Regions from separate parts of the Shewanella acanthi genome, predicted to be linked through region 2. Evidence: predicted binding sites of a transcription regulator. Region 2 holds the regulator's gene; the other holds the start of a gene.

Region 1 (7,555 bases), 1.5 Mb from region 2:
TTAAGGTTTGATTGGTCCCAGAATGATGGGGCTTGCCGATTAGGCCGATAGTGTGGAACTTTGTGGTCATATTTAAGTTTGATCTGCCCTTAGGCCTTGAAACGACAAAATTGATCCCCATAATATGCCCAGAGTATTTAGAAACAAAGCATTTTTAGCTGGAGTGAAAATGAGCAACGAGTCGATTAAAGCAGAACAGGATCTGATCCAAGAGGGTGTAGAGACTGAAGTTTCTACCGAAGAAGCGAGTCTGATTGACGAGCTTACCCACGCCAATTTCCGTATTGAAGAGCTGGAACAGTTACTCGCTGACGCTTTGGCGAAAGTTGATGAGCAGAAAGATTCAGTTATCCGTGCCGCCGCCGAAGTAGACAACATCCGTCGCCGTGCTGCCATGGACGTGGAAAAGGCCAATAAGTTTGCCCTTGAAAAATTCGCCAACGAATTATTACCCGTCATTGATAACATGGAGCGTGCACTTCAGGGGACTAATCCTGAGGATGAGACCACCAAAGCCATTTATGAAGGTGTCGAATTAACCCAAAAGAGCCTGCTGACTGCAGTCGCTAAGTTTGGTGTTAAGCCAATTGACCCACAAGGTCAGGCGTTTAACCCTGATCATCACCAAGCGATTGGCATGCAGCCAAGTGCCGAGTTTCCCGCGAATACGGTAATGCTGGTGATGCAAAAGGGTTATGAGCTGAATAGCCGTCTGTTGCGTCCAGCTATGGTAATGGTGTCCCAAGGCGGCCCAAGCCAAGAAACAGCTTCAATCGATATCGAAGCTTAATTGCACGTTTAGCTGTCGCAATAAAAAAGGACTGCCATAGCAGTCCTTTTTTATTTCAATCTCGGGTGGACCTTGGGATTAATATTGCCGCCTATTTCCTCGATGAAGAGTGTGTAAGCGGCCAATTCCCATTACTGAGCGCTACTTGGCAAGATAGGCCTGAATTTGCGCTAACATACCTTCCGCATCGAGTTGTAACTCATGGATCACTTCTTCTGGCGCACCATGTTTAATGAACTCGTCTGGTAGACCGATTTGCAAGACTGGTTTTGGCATCTTAAGGTGTTGCAGTAACTCAATAACCCCAGAACCTGCACCGCCCATAATCGCGTTTTCTTCAACCGTGACCAAGGTATCGTGGCTTGCGGCCATTTCTTTAATCAGCTCAACGTCTAATGGCTTAACAAAGCGCATATCGACAACTGTTGCATCTAAGCTTTCAGCGGCTTGACTGGCGGCTGCAAGCGTGGTGCCGAAGTTTAGGATAGCTACATTTTTACCGCGACGTTTAACCACGCCCTTACCGATAGGCATCGCCGTCATTTCTTCAACTTGGGCAGCCCCCGTTGCACTGCCCCTTGGGTAACGTACCGCTGTTGGGCCTTCGTTGTAGCAATAGCCTGTATAGAGCATTTGGCGACATTCGTTTTCATCCGATGGCGCCATGATCACCATATTCGGGATGCAGCGCATAAAGCTTAAATCGAATGCACCTTGGTGGGTTGGGCCGTCAGCACCGACAATGCCGCCACGGTCAATCGCAAACAGCACGGGTAATCGCTGCAGAGCCACATCGTGAATTAACTGATCGTAACCCCGTTGCAGGAAGGTCGAGTAAATCGCTACCACTGGTTTAAAGCCTTCACAGGCAAAACCTGCACCGAGCGTCACTGCGTGTTGCTCGGCAATCGCTGCATCGAAATACTGTTTCGGGAAACGCTGTGAAAACTCCACCATGCCTGAACCTTCACGCATTGCTGGCGTAATACCGAGCACTTTTTCATCCTTCGCCGCAATATCACAAAGCCATTTGCCAAAGACCTGCGAGAAAGTCGGCAGGCCAGGTTTAGTGGCAGGCTTTTTAAATTGTGATGGGTCGAATTTTGGCACTGCGTGCCAACCGATAGGGTCTTTCTCAGCAGGCTCATAACCACGCCCTTTTTTGGTCATGATATGCAAAACCTGCGGGCCCTTGAGGTTACGCATATTGCGCAGGGTTTCAACCAGTGCGTCTACATCATGGCCATCGATAGGGCCGATGTAGTTAAAACCTAATTCTTCAAACAAGGTGCCGGGTACGACCATGCCCTTGAGGTGCTCTTCGGTACGCTTAGCCATTTCCTTGATAACAGGCATGCCCTTAAGGACTTTTTTACTGCTTTCACGGATGGTGGTGTAAAGACGACCTGACATCAACTGCGCGAGGTGATTATTGAGTGCGCCGACGTTTTCTGAAATCGACATCTCGTTGTCGTTAAGTACCATCAGCATATCGTTATGCAGATCGCCAGCATGGTTCATGGCTTCGAACACCATGCCGCCTGTCATTGCGCCATCGCCAATCACAGCAACCACTTTACGGCCAGCTTGCTCTTTTTCGGCGGCAACGGCCATACCCAGTGCCGCACTGATAGACGTACCTGAGTGACCCACGCTGAAGGTGTCGTATTCACTTTCTTCTCGCCATGGGAATGGGTGCAAACCGTTCTTTTGGCGAATGGTGTGCATTCTGTCCCGACGACCTGTCAGGATTTTATGGGGATACGCCTGGTGGCCAACGTCCCAAATCAAACGATCGAAGGGAGTGTTGTACACATAATGCAAGGCCACGGTCAGTTCAACCGTACCTAGGCCTGAGGCAAAGTGTCCGCTGGACATGCCAACAGACTTAAGGAGAAACTCCCGCAGTTCATCGGCCAATTGGGGTAACAGGGCCTGAGGAAGTTGGCGGAGTTCATTTGGAGTATTGGCCTGCGCCAACACGGGAAACTGGGAAATGTCCAAACTCATAGCGAGATACTTCGTCTCTTTTTATATTCTTCGCTCAATGATATAGCGTGCGAAGTCTGCAATTAACTGACTATTGTATGGCAATTTTGCCAGCGCTGATAGTGCTTCTTGGATGAGTTGCTCGGCAGTGTCTTGAGCCCCTTCTAATCCAAGCAGTTGCGGAAAGGTACTCTTGTTCGATTCCAAATCAGAACCTTGAGGCTTACCAAGCTCCTCGGTAGTGGCTGTGATATCAAGAATATCGTCCTGAACTTGGAAGGCTAATCCAATTGCATGGGCGAATGCCCTCATCGATTCAGCTTCAGCCTGATTGGCGTCGGCTACAATTAACGCCAATTCAACGGCACAGCTAATCAGCGCACCGGTTTTTAAATTATGTAACTGGGTTAAGGCCTTAAGATCGATTTGCTTATTAGTTGAGGCTAAATCGATGGCTTGGCCGCCACACATGCCGCGATAACCCGAGGCTTTGGCCAAGACTTTTACCATGGCAAGCTGTTGTTCGCTGCGAATGCCAGGAATGGATTCGGTGATAATTTCAAAAGCTAAAGTTTGCAGCGCGTCACCGGCTAAAATGGCGGTGGCTTCATCGAATGCAATATGCACCGTTGGTTGACCGCGGCGCAAGTCGTCATCGTCCATAGCGGGTAAATCGTCATGGATTAACGAGTAGGCATGAATACACTCGATAGCTGCGGCGCAGGCGTCGAGTTTTTCAAGCTCCACCCCAAACATCTGTCCAACGCTATAAACGAGGAAGGGGCGAATGCGTTTACCGCCGAGCAGGGCGCCATGGGTCATGGCGGCTTTGAGCTTGGGTGCAACCTCTTCGAGCGTAGTGAAACGCGCTGTTAATTGGGCATCAACGCGTTGTTGATAGGTTTTAATGGCATCGGCTAACACGCTTATTCGCCCTCAACGACATAGGGAGACAGCGGCGCATTTTCATCTTGTTTAAGTAGAATGGCCACTTTTTGTTGGGCTTGTTCGAGTTTGGCTTGGCTGTTTCGGACTAAATTTATCCCGCGCTCGAATTGTTTTAACGCATCATCGAGGGACACATCGCCCTGTTCTAGTTCGGCTACAATGCGCTCGAGTTCGCCAAGGGATTCTTCAAAACTGAGATTTTCGGGTTTCTTAGCCACGTTAATAATTCCTTTGAAAGAGCGGACACAAGGTATATCAGGGCGGCTCAAGGGTCAAATTCAGACGCTGGATATTTGCTCAATAGCACGCTTTGTTGCTGAATTTTTTTCAGAAAATTTAAATTGTCGCTAAACTTGCTGTGGGCTTGTCCGATAACTAACAATAACAGCATTTTGTTTATGGTCATCTTTTCGCATCAGAGGGATAAGGCTCAGGTAATTTGGGGAATGTTAGCCGGTATGGATAACATCGGTATTATTTTACTAATAGAGTCAGTATGATGTCGTTTATACCGGATATTGAGGAGCCGTTGTGGATTTAGCAACACTAATAGGACTTATTGGGGGCCTAGGGTTTATCCTTTGGGCGATGATTTCAAGCGGTGGCTTGATGATTTTCGTCGATGTGGCTTCCATTCTCATTGTCTTCGGTGGCTCCTTTTTCGTTGTGATGATGAAATTCAATTTAAAGCAGTTTTTCGGCGCGGTTAAAATCGCGGTGAAAGCTTTTACCTTCAAAATTGATAAACCAGAAGATCTCATCGAACAATCAGTGACCATGGCCGATGCGGCTCGTAAAGGTGGCTTTCTGGCCCTCGAAGAAGCGCAGATCTCCAATAGCTTTATGCAAAAAGCCGTCGACATGTTGGTAGACGGGCATGATGGTGAAGTTGTGCGCGCTGCACTTGAGAAGGACATTGCTTTAACCGAAGAGCGCCATCGCAATGGTATTTCCATTTTTAGATCCTTTGGTGATGTGGCGCCTGCGATGGGGATGATTGGTACACTTGTGGGGTTGGTTGCCATGTTGTCCAATATGTCCGATCCCAAATCTATTGGCCCTTCGATGGCGGTTGCGCTGTTAACCACGCTCTATGGCGCTATGCTGGCAAATATGGTGTGTATTCCGATTGCGGATAAGTTGAGTTTGCGCATGGGCGAAGAAATGCTTAACCGTAATCTTATTATGGATGCGGTGCTAGCGATTCAAGATGGCCAAAACCCAAGGGTGATCGAAGGTTTCTTAAAGAATTATTTGGCTGAAAAACAGCGCCAAGTCGATACGACGGACGGGGAATAGTCCATGGCTAAGTGCAACTGTCCACCACCGGGAGCCCCGCTCTGGCTGGCTACATTTGCTGACTTAATGTCACTTCTGCTGTGCTTTTTTGTGTTGTTGTTATCCTTCTCCGAAATGGACGTGCTTAAGTTTAAGCAAATTGCAGGCTCGATGAAGTATGCCTTCGGTGTGCAAAATAAGGTCGAAGTCAAAGACATTCCTAAGGGTACTTCGGTGATTGCACTGGAGTTTCGCCCAGGTCGCCCCGATCCTACGCCGATTGAAATCATTAACCAACAAACCAACGAGATGACCGAACCTGTACTCGATTATCAAGCCGGGCAGGATGAAAGCTCTGGCGGAGTACAGGAGCAGAATGGTTCCCAGCGTGGTGGTGAGGCGAGTGCCACCGCTCAGGAAAGTGCCGATGCTGTCAAGGCTGATGCCTCTGCCGCTCAGGAAAAAATCAATCAGCAGGTCAAAAAAATGGCCGAAGAACTCAACAAAGAGATTATTGACGGCGCGATTGAAATAGAATCCTTGGGTCAGCAAATTATTATCCGTATCCGTGAGAAGGGGTCCTTTGCCTCGGGTTCGGGCTTCCTGCAGCCAAGATTCAAACCAGTAGTTCGCTCAGTGGGTGAGTTGCTTAAGGATGTGCCAGGCATTATCACAGTATCGGGTTACACCGATGATATGCTTATCAGTGATGAACTTTATAGCTCTAACTGGGATCTCTCTAGTAAGCGTGCTGTTGCGGTGGCCGATGTGCTATTACAGGTTAAAGGCTTTGACTCTAAAAGATTAAAAGTGGTGGGCATGGCGTCAAATAATCCACTCGTGCCCAATGATTCACCTGACAGCCGTGCCCGCAACCGTCGCGTAGAAATTGCTATCGAGCAGGGGAAGGCCAAGGAGTCAGAAGAGATCCAAGTAGGGAATTCGCCCTAACCGCAAAGTAATTTTTGAGCAGAACAAGCCGTGCTACAACGCATGGCTTTTTTTATTGGTGGTTTTTGACTATAAGTTCAAGTGTGCTTCAGCTCAGGTCTTGAGGGGCTGAAGTGCCGAAACAGGTGCGCCAATCGCGGTGAGTTTGTTATAATCGCCTGATTATTCTTTTAACCAATTTTGCTGTTTACAAAATTGCCCGCGGAAATCCCATGAAGTTTATTGTAAAGCTGTACCCAGAAATCATGATGAAGAGCAAGCCGGTACGCATGCGCTTCACCAAAATGCTTGAAACCAATATCCGTAACGTACTCAAGAAAGTTGACGAAGAGGCCAAAGTGCAACGTCAATGGGACCGTATTTGGGTTAAGGTGCCTAAGGATAAACCTGAATTAGCTCAGGCTTTTGGTGAGCGTTTAGCATGCATTCCTGGTATTGCCCACGTGGTTCAAGTGGACGAATACAGTTTTACTTCGGTCGATGATATTTATCAGCAAGTGCTGCCCGTTTACCGTGACCAAATTGCTGGCAAAACCTTCTGTGTACGTGTAAAACGTACTGGCGACCACGATTTTAACTCCATCGAAGTGGAACGTTATGTGGGTGGTGGTTTAAATCAGTTTACCGATGCCGTAGGCGTGCGTTTAAAGAACCCTGAAGTGACAGTTAACCTCGAAATTGAGGGCGATAAACTGTACATGGTAACTAAACGTATCGAAGGCTTAGGTGGCTTCCCAATGGCGACACAGGAAGATGTGTTGTCCTTAATTTCGGGCGGGTTTGACTCCGGCGTTTCGAGCTATCAGTTCATCAAGAAGGGGGCCCGTACCCATTACTGTTTCTTTAACCTAGGTGGCGCGCAGCACGAAATTGGGGTTAAGCAGGTTGCCTATCATCTGTGGAAAACCTACGGTGAGTCCCACAAGGTGAAGTTTGTGTCGGTACCGTTTGAGCCTGTGGTTGCCGAGATTTTAGAGAAGATTGACAACGGTCAAATGGGCGTGGTGCTTAAGCGCATGATGATGCGCACTGCGGCGCGTATTGCTGAGCGCATGGGTATCCAAGCGATTGTCACCGGTGAAAGCTTAGGTCAAGTATCGAGCCAAACCCTGACCAACCTAAATGTTATCGACCGCTGCACTGACATGTTGATTTTGCGTCCATTGATCGCCATGGATAAGCAGGACATCATCAACGAATGTCGCCGTATTGGTACTGAGGATTTCGCTAAATCGATGCCTGAGTACTGCGGCGTGATTTCACAAAAACCGACGGTTAAAGCGGTACTGGCTAAGGTTGAGGCTGAGGAAACTAAGTTCTCCGAGGACTTGATTGACCGTATCGTAGAACAAGCTGTTGCGATTGATATCAGGGAGATAGCAGATCAAATGAATACGCGTATCACTGAAACCGAAACCGTAGTCGCTATCGATACTAACGAAGTGGTGATTGATATTCGTGCTCCTGAGGAAGAAGAGAATAAGCCGCTTGAAATCGACGGCGTTGAAATCAAGCGTATTCCATTCTTCAAGTTAGCGACCCAATTTGCCGATCTCGATAAGCAAAAGACTTATCTGCTCTATTGTGAACGCGGCGTGA
Region 2 (7,555 bases):
CCCGTGACCCTGCGTTTGGCCTTGAAGCGGTGTGGATTGCGCCTGAGCTACGTGAGCACGCCCAAACCCTAGGTTATACAGTAGTGGATGCGGCGACTGTCGTGGCAACGCATATCAGTCAGCTGCTCACCAACAATGCGGCCAAACTCCTTGGTTATGAAGAAGTGCAACAACTGATGGATATGCTTGCAAGGCATTCTCCTAAATTGGTGGATGGCTTTATCCCCGATGTGATGCCACTGGGTAGCGTCGTAAAAGTGATGCAAAACCTATTAAATGAAGGAGTTTCGGTTAGAGACTTGCGTACCATAGTGCAAACTTTGTTAGAATACGGCACTAAGAGTACCGACACCGAAGTGTTGACCGCAGCAGTGCGTATCGCATTGAAACGCATGATAGTTCAAGAAATCTCCGGCCCAGAATTGGAAATTCCCGTCATTACTTTGGCGCCAGAGTTGGAACAGATGTTGCATCAGTCAATGCAAGCAACCGGCGGCGAGGGGCCAAATATCGAACCCGGTCTTGCGGAGCGCATGCAGCAATCGCTAGCTTCTGCGGCGCAAAAGCAAGAAATGGTTGGTCAACCCGCCATCTTGCTGACTTCTGGTATGTTACGTGCGACTCTGTCTCGCTTCGTTAAATATACTATTCCGAACCTTAGAGTGATTTCTTATCAAGAAATCCCCGACGAAAAACAAATACGTATTGTATCTGCCGTCGGCCAGTAGAGGACGCATAAGTGAAGATTAAACGTTTTTTTGCCAAAGATATGCGTGCTGCACTGGCTCAAGTGAAAGATACACTCGGCTCAGATGCAGTCATCATGTCGAATAAAAAAGTCAACGGCGGCATCGAAATCGTTGCGGCGGTTGATTATGACGAACCTAAAGCTAAGGCAACCACCAATAATGCCCCAACCTTTATGGACGATGTCAGTGATGATTTAGTTTCACTAGGCGCAGCTCCTATGAAAGCCCCAATTAAAGCGGAGAGTCGTGTTAAGCCTTCTGCACCAGCGGATTCTTTGCTGGCACTGCTGGAAAAACAACAAAGTCGCTTAAATCAGCAATTATCCTATAAACAGCAAGATGAAGAATTACCTTCATGGGCTAAGAGCCTAGAAGCGCCAGCTGCACCTAAGGTTGACCGCCGTGAAATGGCATCTGGTTTTGATAACAAATCACAAAGCAGTCATAAACCACAGAGCAGTCATAAACAAAGTGCCGAAATCGAAGCGATGCGTGATGAGTTAGCATCTTTACGTAATCTACTGACTCACCAAGTGTCATCTTTGATGTCAGAGCATAAGAAGCGAATCGACCCCGTGGGCGCAATGCTCGAATCCAAACTGTTAGAAGCCGAATTTTCCCCAGCGGTCGCGGCAAAATTAGCGGCGTTAAGTCAGCATTACACGCCTGCGGAATTGGTGCGCGCTCTGCCGCAAAGTCTTGCTAATATGCTGGATAATCAAGGTGATGATATTGTAAAACAGGGCGGTGTAGTCGCCTTAGTTGGCCCAACTGGTGTGGGTAAAACCACATCCCTTGCCAAATTAGCGGCTCGCTTTGCCGCGCACCATGGCGCGGATCAAGTTGCCTTGATCACTACCGACCATTACCGAATTGGTGCCTATGAGCAGCTGGCGACCTACGGCAAGATTATGGGGTGTCCAGTCAAACAAGCTCATGATTTAAATGAATTAGAGCAGATCCTATATCAGTTTAGAAATCGCAAGCTAGTATTGATAGATACCGCGGGTATGGGGCAGCGTGATATGCGTCTTTATCAGCAACTTGATAATTTAACTGCAAATAGCAGAATACCTATCCGGAGTTATCTGGTACTGTCAGCAACAGGGCAGCGCCGAGTGTTGCAGGATGCGGTGAATCATTTTAAGCGCATTACACTATCTGGTGTGGTACTGACTAAACTCGATGAATCGGTATCACTTGCAGGCGCATTGAGTGTATTGATCCAAAGTGGACTGCCGTTAAGTTATGTCACCGATGGGCAGCGTGTGCCTGAGGATATGAAGGTTGCCGATACCTTTATGTTAGCTGAACAAGCTTTATCGGCATTAGATGGAACCGAACAACAAGCATTACAAGACACAGCGTGGTCAGATAATTTGACCTGTGCATTTGAGTAGAGTTATGACCCTGGATCAAGCAAGTGGTTTACGTATGATGAATCAACCCTATAACGAAAAAGTGAAAGTAATCGCGGTGACGGGTGGTAAAGGTGGCGTGGGTAAAACCAGTGTATCCATCAATACTGCTGTGGCATTAGCCGAAAAGGGCAAGCGCGTGTTAGTGCTTGATGCTGACCTTGGCTTAGCAAACGTCGATGTCATGTTAGGGATCCGCGCTGAACGTAATCTCTCCCACGTATTGTCTGGCGATGCGGAATTAGACGATATTATCGTCCGTGGCCCTAAGGGGATTGGCATAGTGCCAGCAACCTCAGGTACTCAGGCGATGGTGGAGTTAAGCCCTGCGCAACATGCAGGCCTAATTCGTGCATTCAGTGAAATGCGCACCCAGTTCGACATTTTAATTGTTGATACCGCAGCGGGTATTTCCGATATGGTGCTCAGTTTTTCACGCGCCTCGCAGGACGTGCTCATCGTGGTGTGTGACGAGCCTACCTCAATTACCGACGCCTATGCACTCATTAAAATTCTCAGCCGTGAGCATGGTGTGTTCCGCTTCAAAATTGTCGCCAATATGGTCCGCAGTTTGCGCGAAGGTATGGAATTATTTGCTAAACTCAGTAAAGTGACCGACAGATTTTTAGATGTCGCACTTGAACTTGTCGCAACCATTCCATTTGATGAAAATCTGCGTAAATCTGTGCGAAAGCAGAAATTAGTCGTCGAGGCTTTTCCTAAGTCTCCAGCGGCGATTGCGTATCAGGGACTGGCAAATAAAATTATGAGCTGGCCTGTGCCGCAACAACCCGGCGGACATTTGGAATTTTTCGTTGAGCGATTAGTTCAGCGACCAAATATGCAAGAGGAAAAAACGAGTGAATAAAGCCGCTGCGTATACTTGTTTAAACAATAAATCATCTATCGTTGAACAGTATGCACCGTTGGTTAAAAGAATTGCACATCATTTGCTCGCCAGATTACCCGCCTCAGTGCAGCTCGATGATTTACTGCAAGCTGGGATGATGGGCCTCTTAGAAGCATCGTCGAAATTTGATGGCGGCAAAGGTGCAAAGTTTGAGACTTTTGCCGGCATACGTATTCGCGGGGCGATGCTGGATGAAATCCGTCGGGGTGATTGGGTACCTCGTTCTGTCCATCGTAACAATCGTCGCGTTGCCCAAGCCATCGATGAGCTCGAGCAGGTGCTCGGTCGTGATGCACGGGACACAGAAATCGCCGAAAAACTTGATATGACGCTTGCGGAGTACCATCATATTCTCAATGATGTTTCTGTAGGTAAAATCATAGGGATAGAAGATCTTGGCGTTTCTGAGGATATCTTAACCGCCGAGGATCACGTCGGCGATGGCACCTTTGAGCAATTGGCTGAGAGCCAGTTTCATACCGCGCTGGTGGAAGCAATTAAGTTATTGCCTGAAAGAGATGCGCTAGTTCTGTCGTTGTACTACGATGAAGCATTGAATTTAAAAGAAATTGGCGCCATTCTTGAGGTAAGTGAGTCCCGTGTCAGCCAGATATTAAGTCAGGCCATGTTGCGACTCAAAGGCAAGCTCAAGCACTGGACATAATATAATTATTACTTTGAGCTCAAAATGTTAGCTCACCGGAGGAAACCTTGGACAAGAATATGAAGATTCTCATCGTTGACGACTTTTCGACAATGAGACGTATCATCAAGAACTTGTTGCGAGACTTGGGCTTTAACAATACCCAAGAAGCAGACGATGGCTCAACCGCTTTGCCTATGCTGCAGAAAGGGGATTTTGATTTTGTGGTTACAGACTGGAATATGCCAGGGATGCAAGGGATTGATTTATTAAGAGCAATTCGTGCAGATGACTCCCTAAAGCATTTACCTGTGTTGATGGTAACCGCAGAGGCTAAACGTGAACAAATCATTGCCGCAGCTCAAGCTGGGGTAAATGGCTACGTGGTTAAGCCATTTACGGCAGCGACATTAAAAGAGAAGTTAGACAAGATATTCGAACGACTTGCTTAAGCAGGGATGAGCTATGAAGTCACACACATCAGGGCTCATTTCGCTTGAGCAAGCTCAGCATCTAGTTGAACTGCTAAGCGCTAAACAACAGACTCAAGCCGATGATTTCCTAAGGGAGCTTGCCGCTCCACTCCAAAGGGACCTGTTTGATGAGGTCGGTAAATTGACCCGTCAACTCCACAGCGCCTTGATGGATTTCCAAGTCGATAACCGTTTAGTCGAGCTGACTAATACTGAAATTCCAGATGCGAAGGAACGATTAAGCTATGTCATTGATATGACAGAGCAGGCAGCCAATAAAACCATGGATGCAGTGGAAGAGTGTCTGCCATTGGCGAATGCATTAACGGCTAATATTCAGCAAGTGATGCCGTCGTGGGAAAAATTGATGCGCCGCGAAATCGCGCTCAGTGACTTTAAAGTACTTTGCCACGATGTGCAGCATTTGATGTCCCGTAGTGAGTTGGATTCCAATCGGTTGCGCGAATTACTGAACCAAATTCTGATGGCGCAGGATTTTCAGGATCTCACTGGGCAGATGATCCGCCGCGTAATCGATCTCGTCATGGAAGTTGAAAACAATCTGGTCTCTATGCTGACGGTATTTGGTGATCAACCGATAAATGATAGTCCTGTCAGGCAGAAAAATAATATTGAAGCCGAAGGGCCGATATTGAATGCAGAACTTCGTCAAGATGTGGTCACAGGCCAAGACGAAGTGGATGATTTGTTATCGAGTTTGGGTTTCTAACTGGGAGTCAAGTTGATGGCTTTTGATGTGGATGAAGAGATACTCCAGGACTTTTTGATTGAAGCGGGTGAGATTTTAGAACTGCTTCAGGAGCAGTTAGTTGCCCTTGAAAATAATCCTGACGACACCGACTTACTGAATGCGATTTTCAGAGGCTTTCATACGGTTAAAGGCGGCGCAGGTTTTTTAAGTCTGACGCCCATGGTGGATGTCTGCCATGAGGCAGAAAACACCTTCGATCTTCTTCGTACCGGTAAGCGCAGTGTCAGTGCCGAATTGATGGATATCATTCTGCAGGCTGTCGATGCCATCAATACGATGTTCGCCCAGACCCAACAGGGTGAGCAGCAGGACCCCGCCGATCCAAGTCTGCTTGCTCGCTTAAAATTGTTAAGTTCGGGTGAGCCGTTGCCCTCTGAACTCGGTCAAGCCGCCGTTGTTGACATAGAACCCGTGGTTGAACATCAGCCAGAGCCCATTATCGAAGCTGTGGTCGAAGCTGAAGCTGATGACAAAATGCCCGTGGAGTCTAGCGCGACCGATGAGGCGAGTATTGACGAAATCGATGAAGCTGAGTTTGAAGCCCTGCTCGATGCCCTGCACGGTGCGGGTAAGGGACCTGGTATTAAGGCGCAGGCTGAGAGCAAAGCCGCCGATCGTCAAACGAGTGATATCGATAAAGTGGCATCTCAAGCTGCTGTGAGCTCGAGTGATGATATCACCGACGATGAATTTGAAGCGTTGCTCGACGAGCTGCATGGCTCTGGAAAATTTAGTGGTAAAGTTGATGCTCCTGCAGCGTCAAAGGCTGAACCTGTGCCCGTTGCAGCAACGCCTGTTGACGCCGATGAAATCACTGAGGATGAATTCGAGCGTTTACTGGATGAATTACATGGTAAAGGCGGGGCTCCCGCTAAACCTAAAGTGGGTGGTGTCGCAACAAAATCGACTCCAGAGGCGAGCACTAAGGCCCCTGCTCAAAACGCGGCAGTGCAGCCAAAAGCTACCCCTGCGCCAGCTGCAGTCACTCCGCCAGCTGTTGCTCCCAAGACAGAAGTTGCCGTTGCCGAAAAAGCACCAGCAAAAGTCGGGGGCGCTTCTACAAATGCTCCCCAGGGGGAAACAACCGTACGCGTGGATACTGCAAGGCTCGACCAAATCATGAATATGGTGGGTGAGTTAGTACTAGTGCGTAATCGGCTGCTAAGCCTTGGGATAAGCCGTGATGATGAGGAAATGTCTAAGGCTTTAGCGAATTTGGATTTAGTGACCGCAGATCTGCAAGGCGCTGTCATGAAGACGCGCATGCAACCGATTAAAAAGGTATTTGGTCGCTTCCCAAGGGTTGTACGTGACTTGGCCCGTACTCTGAATAAAGAAATTGATCTGGTATTGGTAGGCGAAGAAACCGATCTCGATAAAAACCTCGTTGAAGCACTTGCCGATCCTTTAGTTCACTTAGTCCGCAACTCGGTTGACCATGGTATTGAGATGCCAAATGACCGTGAGGCCGGCGGCAAACCTCGCACCGGAACCATCACCCTGTCCGCCAGCCAAGAAGGTGACCATATTCTGCTGAAAATCGAAGACGATGGCGCTGGTATGGATCCTGAAAAGCTCAAACAAATTGCCATTAAACGGGGAGTGCTCGATGAGGATGCAGCCTCTCGGATGACCGACAGCGAAGCCTATAACCTCATTTTTGCCCCTGGCTTTTCAACCAAAGTCGAAATTTCCGATATCTCCGGCCGTGGGGTTGGCATGGACGTGGTCAAAACTCGCATCACCCAGCTCAATGGTACTGTGCATATCGATTCGGTGAAGGGAAAAGGCACAATCCTTGAGATTAAAGTGCCACTAACGCTGGCGATTATGCCAACACTGATGGTTGATGTGGCTAAGCAAGTCTTCGCCTTACCGCTTTCTAGCGTAAATGAAATCTTCCACCTTGACCTGACTAAGACCAATATTGTTGATGGTCAGTTGACCGTAATTGTACGAAATAAGGCAGTACCACTGTTTTATTTAGAGCAATGGCTGCATCGCAATCGCACCAACTTTAAACATGGTGATAAAAAGTTCGGCCATGTGGTTATTGTCCAATTAGGCATGATGCAAATTGGGTTTGTGGTGGATGCACTCATTGGGCAAGAGGAAGTGGTCATTAAGCCATTAGGGGCAATGCTTCATGGTACTCCTGGTATGGCTGGGGCGACTATTACCTCCGATGGTGGCATCGCCTTAATCTTGGATGTGCCTGGATTATTAAAGCATTATGCCAAGAAAAGTTAGTTTCCAAGCGAAGGAATGGAATGGCCATTAGAGTATTAGTCGTTGATGACTCAAGTTTTTTCAGACGACGCGTCAGTGAAATAGTCAATCAAGATCCCGAGTTGGAAGTCATCGCAACGGCCTCGAATGGGGCCGAAGCGGTTAAAATGGCGGCGGAGTTAAATCCACAGGTCATTACCATGGATATCGAAATGCCTGTCATGGACGGTATTACTGCCGTTCGCGAAATTATGGCAAAAACGCCAACGCCGATTTTAATGTTTTCATCGCTTACCCATGATGGTGCTAAGGCCACCTTAGATGCCCTCGATGCAGGCGCTTTGGACTTTTTACCTAAGCG

What was found. Region 2 encodes FliA, which starts transcription of late flagellar genes. Its sites were predicted from a motif close to CTAAAGNTNNNNNNNNNNNNGCCGATA; they were not measured.
Region 1: the regulator FliA is predicted to act here: its motif matches at 4,075-4,101, upstream of pomA (flagellar motor protein PomA).

The regions. Positions count from the first base shown of each region.
Region 1 covers NZ_CP080413.1:2,793,583-2,801,137, reverse strand. The annotation lists gene nadK (NAD(+) kinase) at 1-70, opposite strand, end outside; gene grpE (nucleotide exchange factor GrpE) at 170-790, shown strand; gene dxs (1-deoxy-D-xylulose-5-phosphate synthase) at 932-2,800, opposite strand; gene ispA ((2E,6E)-farnesyl diphosphate synthase) at 2,822-3,703, opposite strand; gene xseB (exodeoxyribonuclease VII small subunit) at 3,706-3,945, opposite strand; gene pomA (flagellar motor protein PomA) at 4,259-5,026, shown strand; gene K0H61_RS12165 (flagellar motor protein MotB) at 5,030-5,956, shown strand; gene thiI (tRNA uracil 4-sulfurtransferase ThiI) at 6,169-7,555, shown strand, end outside.
Region 2 covers NZ_CP080413.1:1,253,661-1,261,215, forward strand. The annotation lists gene flhA (flagellar biosynthesis protein FlhA) at 1-728, shown strand, start outside; gene flhF (flagellar biosynthesis GTPase FlhF) at 740-2,149, shown strand; gene K0H61_RS05670 (MinD/ParA family protein) at 2,154-3,035, shown strand; gene K0H61_RS05675 (RNA polymerase sigma factor FliA) at 3,028-3,741, shown strand; gene cheY (chemotaxis response regulator CheY) at 3,789-4,172, shown strand; gene K0H61_RS05685 (protein phosphatase CheZ) at 4,186-4,923, shown strand; gene K0H61_RS05690 (chemotaxis protein CheA) at 4,939-7,215, shown strand; gene K0H61_RS05695 (protein-glutamate methylesterase/protein-glutamine glutaminase) at 7,236-7,555, shown strand, end outside.